DNA from 3 places in the Tepiditoga spiralis genome. Region 1 is predicted to be linked to each of the others. Evidence: riboswitches for the same ligand, from Rfam matches in the RefSeq annotation. Region 1 holds a riboswitch; each other region holds the start of a gene.
The links. A riboswitch is a leader RNA that binds a small molecule or an ion and turns the genes downstream of it on or off. The one in region 1 is predicted to bind cobalamin.
Positions count from the first base shown of each region.

Region 2: it holds a riboswitch for cobalamin, as region 1 does, so the genes downstream of both, IGS63_RS03425 (ATP-grasp domain-containing protein) here and IGS63_RS06145 (ABC transporter substrate-binding protein) in region 1, are expected to answer to the same signal.
Region 3: it holds a riboswitch for cobalamin, as region 1 does, so the genes downstream of both, IGS63_RS02270 (YitT family protein) here and IGS63_RS06145 (ABC transporter substrate-binding protein) in region 1, are expected to answer to the same signal.

Region 1 is NZ_AP018712.1:1,316,654-1,320,950, forward strand. Features, by position in the region: gene IGS63_RS06135 (glycoside hydrolase family 13 protein) at 1-409, opposite strand, end outside; gene abc-f (ribosomal protection-like ABC-F family protein) at 406-2,196, opposite strand; adenosylcobalamin-variant (AdoCbl-variant) riboswitch at 2,352-2,422, shown strand; gene IGS63_RS06145 (ABC transporter substrate-binding protein) at 2,501-3,526, shown strand; gene IGS63_RS06150 (FecCD family ABC transporter permease) at 3,547-4,297, shown strand, end outside.
Region 2 is NZ_AP018712.1:755,891-760,187, forward strand. Features, by position in the region: gene IGS63_RS03420 (ATP-dependent Clp protease ATP-binding subunit) at 1-1,227, opposite strand, end outside; cobalamin riboswitch at 1,484-1,657, shown strand; gene IGS63_RS03425 (ATP-grasp domain-containing protein) at 1,712-2,719, shown strand; gene IGS63_RS03430 (succinate--CoA ligase subunit alpha) at 2,716-3,552, shown strand; gene IGS63_RS03435 (aspartate-alanine antiporter-like transporter) at 3,653-4,297, shown strand, end outside.
Region 3 is NZ_AP018712.1:510,729-515,025, reverse strand. Features, by position in the region: gene IGS63_RS02280 (DegT/DnrJ/EryC1/StrS family aminotransferase) at 1-378, opposite strand, end outside; gene IGS63_RS02275 (winged helix-turn-helix transcriptional regulator) at 381-1,028, opposite strand; gene IGS63_RS02270 (YitT family protein) at 1,185-2,042, opposite strand; cobalamin riboswitch at 2,091-2,254, opposite strand; gene IGS63_RS02265 (M42 family metallopeptidase) at 2,360-3,391, opposite strand; gene IGS63_RS02260 (sensor histidine kinase) at 3,381-4,297, opposite strand, start outside.

The sequences.
Region 1 (4,297 bases):
TAAATCTGTCAACAAATATTTGATAATAAATAGATCCATGAGACCATTCTGGAGTTTTAAAATTTGGGATTAAAACAAAATTATGTATAGAACGTTTGTTTACTAATCCCATTGCATCATATTTTATTTTTTGATTTTTATCTAAAAGTTCTATTTCAAAATGATAATGAATATTTCTATCTGGCATTATAAAAGATCTTTCAAAATAAACAAAAAGTTCTGTTTCTTTTATGAGCTTCATTTTTATATTTCTGTATTTTTTTATATTTTTTTCAGGTGTTACATAAACGCTTCCCAATACTTTGCCGAGATATTTTGGAACTCTAACTCTTATTTTTACTTTTTCACCTACAATAGGTTCTTCTGGAGTCAAGTAAAGTTTGGTTTGGTCTGAGTAAATTCCATTCATATTAAATCCTCCATTTGATTTAATTCTTCATTAATTTCTACTTCTTCTAATTCTATTTTTTCTAAATTCTTTTCAAGCTGTTCCTTTTCTTCCATTAATTCCATAACTTTTGAATAATTATTTCCATGAGTTATCATTAATTTTTCTAGATCATCTAATCGTTCGAAAGTGTTATTAGCTTCATTTTGAATTTGAAGCTTTCTTCTTTCTAATGTTTTTTTTCTGTTTTTTAATTTTTTTATTTCTGCATAATTTGAAGTGTCTTTTTTTCTTTTTTCAATTTTAAAAGAATCATTTTTTATATCTTCAAGAAAATCATTTAATTCTTTAGAAACTTTTGATTTCCCATCTTTTATAAAAACAAATTTATTGCTGATATTTTTTATCAGTCTTTCATCATGTGATATTAATATAATTGCACCTTTAAATTCTTTTAAAGTTTCTTCAAGAACTCCTACAGTTATTATGTCTAAGTGATTAGTAGGTTCATCGAGTACTAATACATTTGGTTTTGTTAAAATTATTTTTGCAAGAGCTAATCTTGTTAATTCCCCACCAGATAAATCTTCTATTTTTTTAAATACATTATCACCATAAAAACCAAATCTCCCAAGATACTTTCTAACTTCATAATCAGGCCAATCTGGAACAAATTTCCAAGTTTCAGAAAGCATATCTATACTTTTGTCAAATGAAGAAATAACCTGATCTAAATAACCAACTTTTATGTTGTATCCCCATTCATACATTCCTGATAGTGGTTTGAGTTTATTTGATAGTATTTTTATTAAGGTACTTTTACCAGATCCATTTTTTCCTATTATAGAAACCTTTTCTCCTTCCATAACATCAAAGGATATTTTGTTTAAAAGAGGTTTATCTTCATAAGAAAAGTTTAGATTTTCAACTTTTAAAACAACGTGTCCAGTTCTAGTTGGTTCTGGAATTTTTATTTTTATTCCTCTGTCTTGAGTTAGTTGTTCTATTTCAGAATATTCTTCTTTTAATTTTTTTAATGTCCTTTCTCTTATAATTGCTTGTCTAACCATTTTTTCTGTTCCAAATTTTCTATACATAGCTATCATGTTTTCTACTCTTTTAATTTCTTTTAAAAGATTTTTCTTTCGTGCTTCTGTAGAAATTATTACTTTTTCTCTTTGGTCAATATATTTGTCATAAGTTCCATTAAATTGCCATAGTTTATAATTATTTATTTCTACATATTTATTACAAATTCCATTTAAAAAATCTCTATCATGAGATATTAAAATTATTGCTCCTTTATAGTTTTTTAAGTATTTTTGTAACCATTTTATAGAGTACAGGTCTAAATGATTAGTAGGTTCATCAAGCAACAAAAGATTATGGTTTCCAGCTAAAGCTTTTCCAAGAGAAAGACGTGTTAATTCTCCACCACTGAGTGTAGAAATTTTTCTTGTCCATTGAGATTCATCGAATCCAAGACCAACGACTATGCTTCTAACTGTTTTATCTATCATTACTTCTTCAACATCCGTTACAGCTTCTTTTACAAAATCAAATAAAGTTAATTCTGGATTTGTTATTCTAAATTGTTTTAAAAAGCTTTCTTTTAAAGAGTTACTTCTTATTATTTTTCCTTCAGTAGGTTCTATTTCACCGGAAAGTATATTTAAAAGAGTGGTTTTACCACTTCCATTTTGACCGATTAAAGCTATTCTATCTTGTTCATATACAGTTAAATTAACATCAAAAAATAATTCTTGTGTTCCAAAGTTATGTGCAATATCTTCTAGTCTTATTAGCATAAAATTCACCTCTTACTATTTTCTCAAGATATTATACAACATAAAGTTAAAATATCAAAGAGTATTGAGTATATTTAAGTTTAAAAATAAAAAATGATAAAAAATAAGTATTATTAGACTTGTTTTTTTTAATTTAAAGTGGTATAATTTGCATGAATTTATTAAGGGAAAACAGTGAAATTCTGTTGCGGTCGCGCCACCGTAAAGCCGGGATACTTAATAAATTTGAAACAAAAACCAACCTTCCGCGCCAGAAGGGGGGGCTTATTTTTTTGGCGTAATAAATAAATAGGAGGAGTATAAGGTGAAAAAACTTTTAACGATTTTATTTGTAGTTGTTGCATTAGTATCATTTTCTCTCACTGTAATAGATGATATAGGAAGAGTGGTTACATTTGAAACATCAGTAAATAGAGTTATATGTGCAGCTCCATCAATATCTGATTTTATTTCTAATTTGAACTTAAAAGGTAAAGTAGTAGGAGTTACTGATTGGGATACTTCAATTGGAAATGAAATATCTTATACAGTAAAAAAAGGTGATACATTATACAGTATAATGCAAAAATTTGGATATTCTGATGCAAGATTAAATGAAATAAAAAAAGCTAATAATTTAAAGAATAACTCTTTAAAAATAGGTATGAAATTAAAATTGCCTCTTGCAGAAAAAATAGGAAATATGGTTCCTCTTAACATTGAAAAAATAGTTTCATTGAATCCAGATGTTGTTTTTTTAACTGGAGGATTTCAAGAACCAGAAGTTAAAAAACTTGAAAAATATGGTATAAAAGCATTTGTTATAAATCCAACATCATTTAATGAAATACTTAGAGATGTATCTGTTATTGGTACAATATTAGGAAAATCTAAAGAAGCGGAAAAACTATCTTCTTCTTTAAGAGCAAAGGTAATTTCAATTGCTAAGAGTAATTCAAATAAAAAGAATAAACCAAGAGTAATGTATGCAATGGTTTCAAACAATGTTTCTACAATTTGGACAGCAGGAACAGGTTCTTTTACAAATGAAATGATAGCCTATGCAGGTGGATTAAACCTAGTAGCTCCTTACACTGGAAACAATGGATGGTTATCTGTTGGACCAGAATTTGTTGTTAATGAAAATCCAGATGCAATAATAGTTCCTTCTTATTATCCAGGAGATACATCATCTAAAGATAAGTTAATGTCAGCAGAACAATTTAAAGATGTTAATGCAATAAAAAATGGAAAAATAATATTGATAGATGGAAATAAAGCTTCTCAAGCCTCACCATCGCTTATAAATGTACTTGAAGATTTAAATAAAAAAATTGGTGAATTAAATTGAAAAAAAATTTAAAAGGGGCTTTGCCCCTTTTTCTATTTTTAATGATAAGTAGTTTTATTTTAATAATATTTTTTAATTCATTTGGAACTGTTAAATTGAGTTTCAAAGATATTCTTTTAATTTTTTTTAATAAAAATCCAAACAAAATATATACTAATATAATATTAAATATAAGACTTCCAAGAGTTTTAGGAAGCTTTATTACCGGTGCAATACTTGCAATTTCAGGAAATATACTGCAATTAATAATTCAAAATCCACTTGCAGATCCGTATATTTTGGGTATATCTTCTGGTGCAAGTTTTGGAGCGGTTATTTATTCAGCTCTAACAATGATATATGCAATAAAATTACCTTTTGGAATGGAAAGTACAGCCTTCTTTTTTGGTGTTTTTTCAACTATATTAGTATTTTTAATTGCAAAAGAAGGGAAAAAAATACCAATATTGTCTTTGATTTTAAGTGGTGTTATTGTAAGTTTTTTATTTAACTCAATAACAACCTTATTTACTGTTATGTATTGGAAAAACTTAATTCATGTAAACATATGGTTAATGGGGAGTACAGCATCTTTAACTTGGAAAGATTGCTATATATTATTATTTGTTTTATTTTTACAAATAATAACTTCTTTATTATTTTCAAAACAGTTAAATGTTCTCTCAATGGGAGAACATATGGCTGTTTATTCTGGAATAAATCCAGAGAAAATAAAAATAATTTTAATAGGAATAAATGTTTTAGCAGTTTCAATTGCCGTTTCTAAAACTG
Region 2 (4,297 bases), 560 kb from region 1:
TGATTCACTATATGCTAACTTTACCTTGGCACATGCTTCATCTATCAAATCTATCGATTTATCTGGTAAAAATCTGTCATTTAAATATCTTGAAGAAAGTTTAACAGCTGCATTTATTGCTTCTTGAGTTATTTCTACTCCATGATGTTTTTCATAACTTTCTTTTAATCCATTTAAAATTTGTATTGCTTCTTCTTCTGATGGTTCTTCAATAGTTACAGGCTGAAATCTTCTTGCAAGGGCTTTATCTTTTTCTATATACTTTCTATACTCTTCCATAGTTGTAGCTCCAATTACTTTTATTTCCCCTCTTGCAAGAGCTGGCTTTAAGATATTAGCTGCATCCATTGAACCTCCTTCAACAGCACCAGAACCTATTATAGTATGAAGTTCATCTATAAATAATATTACTTCATTTTGTTTTTTCATAACTTCATCTATAACATTTTTTAATCTTTCTTCAAATTCACCTCTAAACTTAGAACCAGCAATTAATCTTGCTAGGTCTAATTGAAGAATAGTTTTATTTTTTAAAAATTTTGGTGCAAATCCTTTAACAATATTTTGAGCTAATCCTTCAACTATAGCTGTTTTACCTACTCCAGGATCTCCTATTAATACCGGATTATTTTTTGCTTTTCTTGATAAAATTTCTATCATTCTATAAATTTCATCGTCTCTTCCTATAACAGGCATGAGTTTACCAGCTTTTGCCCTTTGATTTAAGTTTACTGTATATTTTTTTAATGGATCATCTTCACTTTCATTCATTTCTTCATCTTCACCATTTTCAATATACTTTTTTATAACTTCTTCTATTTTTTCTTTATCTGTTGACTCATTTAATATTTTAGCAGAATAAGAATTCCCTTCCATTAATATTGCCATTAACAGCACCAAAAGTGTAACTTTTTTTAATCCAAGTTTATTTGATTCTATCTTTGCAGTATTAAAAACGCCTGCTACTTCATTTGATAAATAAATTTGATTTGAATTACTTGAATACATTCCATTTTGACTATGAATATAATTTTTTAATTGATTTTCAACATGATATATATTGTTTTTGTAAAAAACATCAGCTATTTTTGGTTCTTTCGTTTCTATTATTGCAAGTGCCAAATGATCTGGAGTAACAACATTATTTGTGTTTCCCTGAGCTAATAAATTAGCTTCTTGTATTGCTGATAGTGCTTTTTCTGAAAAATCTTCTGGGTTAAATCTCATATCAATTCCTCCTTTCCATAACATATTTCATTTTCAATCTTATTATATCATTTACTTTTATTATTTCGGTTAAGCAATCGTAACAATATTCTGATAATTAATGAGTAAAAAATTTAATTTTTTATATTTTGAATTTTTTTGAAAGAATTATGATTTTTTACATTAATTAAAAACAAATAGATTTAATTGTTTTTTTAATAAGATAAAAAAACTATGAAATTTTTTTCAAAGTGATATAATATACTTTGAAAAGTAAATAACCCACGGAATTGTTGGTTTTTTTATTAAAAGGGAAAATGGTGAAACTCCATTACGGCCCCGCCACCGTAACCGAGAACGAACACTACAAAATGCCACTGATAAAATCGGGAAGGCGTAGTTATTAGAATGATCCGGAAGTCGGGAGACCTGCCTTCAATTCTAAGATATTCTCACTCTCGCGGGAGAGGTGAGAAGGGTTTTTATATAAAAAAGGAGGTTATTTATGAAAATTCATGAATTTGTTGGAAAGGAAATCCTTTCTAAAAATGGTATTAAAGTTCCAAAATCTTTTTTAACAAGAGAAAAAGAAGTACAGTGCAATATTTTACCTTGTGTTTTAAAATCACAAGTACTAGTTGGTGGAAGAATGAAAGCGGGTGGAATTTTATTTTCAGATGAATGTAATGATTTTAAGAAAAAACTAAGTTTACTTTTAGAAAAAAAGATAAAAGGAGAAAAGCCTTACGGAGTTTTAATTGAAGAAAAAAAAGAAATAAAAAAAGAATATTATTTATCCTTAATTTTAGATAGAACACAAAAGGACATAATAATAGGATTTTCTAAAGATGGCGGAATAGACATAGAAGATTCAGAGAGTTTAATAACCGGAAATTTTGAAAGCATTATAGATAAGCTTCCAGTTAAAATAAAAAATATTTTACCAAAGTTAAGAAAAATTTTCAGAGAAAAAGATTTAACCTTATTAGAAATAAATCCACTTGCAGAGTTAAAAGATGGAAGTATTTGTGCTCTTGATGCTGTTTTTCATTTAGATGACAATGCAATTTATAGGCAAAAGTGGGCACAAGAATTTGAAGAAGAAACTCAATATCCATTTCATTATGTAAAATTAAATGGAGATACAGGAATAATAGGATGCGGTGCAGGAATAGTTATGGCAACTATGGATACTGTTAAGATGTACGGTGGAACTCCTGCAAACTTTTTAGATTTAGGTGGAGGAGCAAATGAAGAAAATACAATAATGGCTCTTGAACTATTAAAAAACGAAGGTATTAAAAAAATAGTAATGAATATTTTTGGCGGAATAACAGAATGTGATGTAATAGCTAATGCTATAGTTAACTTTACTAAAAAAAACAAAGATATAAAGCTATTTATAAGATTAACAGGAACGAATGAGAAAAAAGCAAAAAAAATATTAATAGAAAATAATATACCATTTTATGAAGATATGTATAGTATGATAAAAGAAGGTGAAAGAGTATGATTACAGGAAACGAAAAGGTTTGTGTACAAGGAATAACAGGAAAATCAGGAAGTTTTCATACAAAAAAAATGAAAGAATATGGAACAAATATAGTTTGTGGAACATCTAAAAATACTAATATAAATTTTGTTCATAATGTACCTGTAGTTAATTCTGTAAAGAAAGCTGTTGAAATCTATCATGCTGATACAAGCATAATATTTGTACCTGCTAAATTTGCAAGAGAAGCTATTTTAGATGCAATAAATAATGGAATTAAAAAGATTATTATAATTACAGAACATATCCCTCAACATGATATGCTTGAAGTATATAAGTATGCAAAAGCAAAGAACATAATTATAATAGGACCAAACTGTCCAGGAATGATATTAACAAATATATCTAAAATAGGAATAATGCCAGAAAGGGCATTCAAAGCTGGTGATACTGCTATCATATCAAGAAGTGGAACATTAATGTATGAGGTTTCAAATTATATTTCTATGTATTCAACAGGAGTTAAAGTTGCTATTGGCTTGGGTGGTGATCCAATAATTGGAACATCTATTGCTGAAGCTTTTGATTATATTATAGATAATAACATAAAAAAAGTAATAATAATAGGTGAAGTTGGAGGAAATGATGAAATAACAGGAATAGAATATGCTTTAAATAAACAATATAATGGAAAAATAAAAGTATTTTTTGCCGGAAGAACTGCACCAAAAGGAAAACGTATGGGACATGCAGGTGCAATAATAGAAGGTTTTGAAGGTAGTATTGAATATAAAGAAGAAAAATTATTTCAAATGGGAATTCCTGTTTCAAAATCTATACCCGAGTTAGTATAAATTAATAAAAAGGGGAATAATTCCCCTTTTTATTAAAATTTTTTTATGGAGGTAGATAAAAATTTTATTTTTAAATCCATTTTTTTTACTATTTTTATCAATTTTAACTGGATTAATACTTGGAAAAATCACAAAACTTGGAACTTCTGGTGTTTTATTTAGTGGATTTTTTATTGGGTGGTTAACAACAACTATAATAGAAAAAAACACTGATTTATTTAATAAAATAAATACAAATGGTCTAATTTCAAAAAACTTTTTTTCTTTTTCTTTGATACTATTCATATCATCAGTAGGATTACTTGCATCAAAAGACATAATACATGTAATAAAAAAATATGGTTTAAAATTTATATTTTTAGGATTCTTAATAACTTCCTCTGGAATGTTTTTCACCACTATATTAAAAAAATTATTTAATGCAAACAAATATATTTTTAGTGGTATTTTTACTGGTGCTTTAACAAGTTCACCAGGTTTTGCTTCTGCACTTGAAACTTCTAAATTTCATGAAACACAAGTAGGATATGGTTATGCCCTTGGATATATACCAGGAGTTCTAGTAGTAGTTTTATCAATGTATTTACTACCAAAAATATTTAAAATAAACATTGAAAAAGAACTACAAAATTTAAAAAATGATGTTAAAGAAACTCAATACAATGAAAAAAACTTTGATTTTATAGCTTTTTCATTAATTATTATAATTGGAATTATTATAGGGAAAATAAAATTTAATTTTGGA
Region 3 (4,297 bases), 810 kb from region 1:
TTGTGGATGTGTTTTTAAAATTCTTTCTACTTCATTTAAATCTATGTTATAATATTTTTCTTCTATATCCACAAAGATTGGAGTTAATCCATTTCTAACTATACAACTTGCAGTTGCAAAAAATGTGTAAGGTGTTGTTATTACATAATCACCAGGATTTAAATTTAAAGCTTTTACAGCAATAACAAGTGCATCTGAACCATTTGCAACACCAATTGCATTTTTAACATTCATATATTTTTCTATATTTTCTTCTAAATTTTTTACATGTTTTCCAAGAACAACCTTTCCGCTTTTAAAAATCTCATCAATTGTATTTAAAACTTCAGTTCTTATTTTTTCATACTGCCTTGTCATATCAAAAAGTGGTACTTTCATATTTAAGCCTCCTTCAATGAAACCTTTCCTTCATTGTCTATTTTAAAAATTTGTATATTTTTTAATCCAAAGTTTTTTGCTTTTTTCAATATTTCTTCATAATGTCTAAATGAAGCTATTATAATTGCATCATAATTTTTATTTTTCATTGATTCTGGAGAAAAAATTTTTATATTGTAAAGTTTTTCTCCTATTTTTAATGGTGATTCATCTATAAAGCCTTTTATTTCTATGTTTTCACTATTTAAAACTTTTAAAAGTATTCCTCCAACAACACCTGCACCGTATAAATATATGTTCTTTAAAGATTTATTTTTTATTTGATATAAAACACCATCAAAAGATATTTTTGTTTCTGCATACATCTTCGATACTTCGCTGGTATAAGAAACTATTAAAAACTGTAATCTCTTTATTCCATCTTCAGTCAATTTATACTGCATACTTCTTCTCGTTTTTCCAACTTTGTTTATGTACTTTTTTTCTTCAAACTCTTTTAAGTATCTATTTACCATTGACGGCGCTATTCCAGCATTTTTTGCAAGTATTTCTTGAGATACATTAGAATCCTTTGATATTATTTGTAAAAGAACCATTTCTCTAAAGTTTGGTGATGGATTAAAAAAAGAATATTCTTCAAATTTAAACATATTACACCTCGATTATTCATTCACTAAGTGAATGATATCATTTTTTTAATTTTTTGTCAACTATTACTATTTTTTAATAATTTTTAGTATAAAAAAATATGCAAATTGATTTATCAAATTTGCATATTTTTGTCGTATAAGATAAAAATTAAAAAATTATATTACTTGTTTGAAGTTTTTAAAACCATATCCAATTACCGTAGAAATTGGTTGTACAGTTATGAAAGCATCTGGATCAATCGATTGAATTTTATGTATCATTTCATTTTTTTCTCTTCTACTTAAAGCTACATATATAAATTGTTTTTTTTGTCCAGAATAAGCTCCTTCAGCGTTTATAAGTGATGCACCTCTATCTAAATCTTTTAAGATATATTCTAATATTTCTTTTTTCTTTTCAGATATTATCATCATTGTAACATCTGTTGTTATTCCTCTAATAATGAAATCAACTGTTAAGCCATTTATAATAACTGATACAATAGAATACATTCCAACTGTTGGATCATATGCAATTCCTGCAAGAAGACCTATAATTAAATCAGACATTAAAAGACCTATACCAAGTGAAAGTCCAAAATATTTATTAAATATTTTAGCAATTATGTCAGTTCCACCTGTTGATGCATTTTGTGAAAAAGTAATTGCCATACCTGCAGCAGATATAACAACTCCAAAAAATACAGCTAAAAACATATCATTTCCAGTGTATTTTGGTATAGGGAGTATTCTATCAAACATATCAACAAAAAAGTTAAGAATAAAAGTACAATATATACTTTTTGCTCCAAACTCTTTTCCTATAAAAATAAATGAAAGGATAAATAGAATAATATTGACACCATACATCAATATACCAACTGGAACATGAATTACACTGTTTAAAACAATTGCAAGACCATTTGCTCCACCACAAGCTATATCATGTGGCATTAAGAATACAGCAAGTCCAAATGCAGTTAATAAAGCTCCAATAGTTGCAAAAAAATACTCTTTAAAAATAATTTTTTTCATAATATACCTCCATATAAAAATTTTTCTCAATTCAAACCAAGAAATTGAGATAAAAATTGAATTAAGACAGGTCTCCCGACTTCTGTATCATTCTACTAACTACACCTTCCCGATTTCTCAGTGGTATTTTGTAGTGTTCGTTCTCAGTTACGGTGGCTGGACCGTTTTGGATTTTCACCAAATTCCTAAATGCCTTAATTCTAAATTTATTATTTATTTGTAATATATACATGTAATAAAATGAGATGAATTATTTTAAAATTTATATAATTTTTAATTTGCTAAGATTATATTACGTGTAAACCTTCTAATTTAAATTAAACGATATAGTTTAATAAGAGTTTAGCAGTATTATCTAAAGATTTTATATGAGTTCTTTCATAATGATGTGTAGCATCTACACCAGGCCCAAGGAGTGCATAATTTACATCAACACCTTGATGAACTAGTTTGCTTGCATCAGAACCATATCTATTATACATGTCTACTTTATATTGTATATTGTTTTTTTCACATATTTTTTGTAATTTTTTTCTAAATGAAAAGTCATAAGGTCCCGATGTATCTCTTGCTGAAATACAAACAGAAAATTCATCAGAGTTTTGACCGAGTCCAACCGTTCCTATGTCTATTGCAATAAATTCATCAGTTTTTTCTGGAATAGCAGATATTCCATGACCAACTTCTTCATAATTACTTATAAAAAAGTGAGTTGTATATTTTGGTTCTATATTATTATCCTTAATATACTTACAAATGCCCATAATTATTGCAACGGCGGCTTTATCATCTAAATATCTTGATTTTATATAACCATTTTTTGTAATAGTAGTTCTTGTTTCGCAGTAAACAAAGTCTCCAACATTAATTCCTAATTTTAAAACGTCATCTTTATTTTTTACGTCTTCATCTAATCTTATTTCCATATTTTCATCAGATCTAATTGTTTCACGAGGAATCATTCCATGTATATGTACAGATTGTTTATCAAATAAAATTGTTCCTGTATATTCTTCTCCATTTAATGTTTTTACTATAACATTTTCTCCTTCAACAGAAGTCCAAGAAAAACCTCCTATTTGCGCCATTTTTAATCTTCCGTTATTTTTTATTTCTTTAACCATGGCTCCAAGTGTATCTATATGAGCTGATATAGTTTTATGATGTTCATCATCTTTTCCTTTTATTGTTGCTATAATAGCCCCTTTTTTAGTTCTTTTATGAGATATTTTAAGTTTATCAAACTCTTCTTCTACATTTTTTATGCCTTTTTCTGTATCTCCAGATGGACTATGTACTTTCATTATTTCTTTTAAATAGTTTAAGGTATATTCCATATCAATTTTCACTATTTTTTCCTCCAAACATAAGTTTAAATGAACTTCCTTCATTTATTTTTGAGTTTGCTACAATTTTGATATTTAATTTTTCACATAATTTTTTTGCTATTGAAAGACCTAATCCGTGCCCAAAATCTTTTCTTGAAGTATCAGCTTGATAAAATCTTTCAAATATATGTTCAACTTTATCTTCTGGTATACCAATACCAAAATCTTTAATAATTATTGAATTTTTATCATAAATTATTTCTATTTCTTTTTCCGAATATTTTACTGCATTTTCTATTAATGTTTTAAGTATTATAATTAAGTATTCAAAGGATGTTTCTACATTAAAGGATGTTCCTTTTTCTATAAATTTTCTTTCTTGAGTGTTATATAGTTTTAAAACTTCTTTAATTGCATCTGAAATATTAAAAATAGATATTTCAGGATTAAAGTCTGGTTTAGATAAAATTAGAAGTTTTTCTATCATAGATTTTAAATAATTGGTTGATGTTTCAATTTTTTCTATTGATTCTTCTAATAATTTTTCATCATTTTTTCCCCAACGCTTTAACATTTTAATATAACCATTTAATGTTGTCAAAGGTGTTCTTAGTTCATGGGAAACATCTGAAACAAATTGTTTTTGAATTTCATATCCTTGTTCGATTCTGTCTAACATAGAGTTTAATCGATTTGCTAATACTTGAAATTCAATAGTTTTTTGTTCTGGAACTCTTTCTAAATTTTCTATATTAATTTTAGAGAGTTTTTTTGAAATTTTTATAGTTGGACTCAAAGATTTTTTTGCTAATAAATATGAAATTATTATTGAAAATATTAATCCAAATATTAATATTATAATTGATATATAATTAAAAGCTCCCATAACTGCAGTGAATTCAAGTGAAGGTCCTCCAACTATCATCT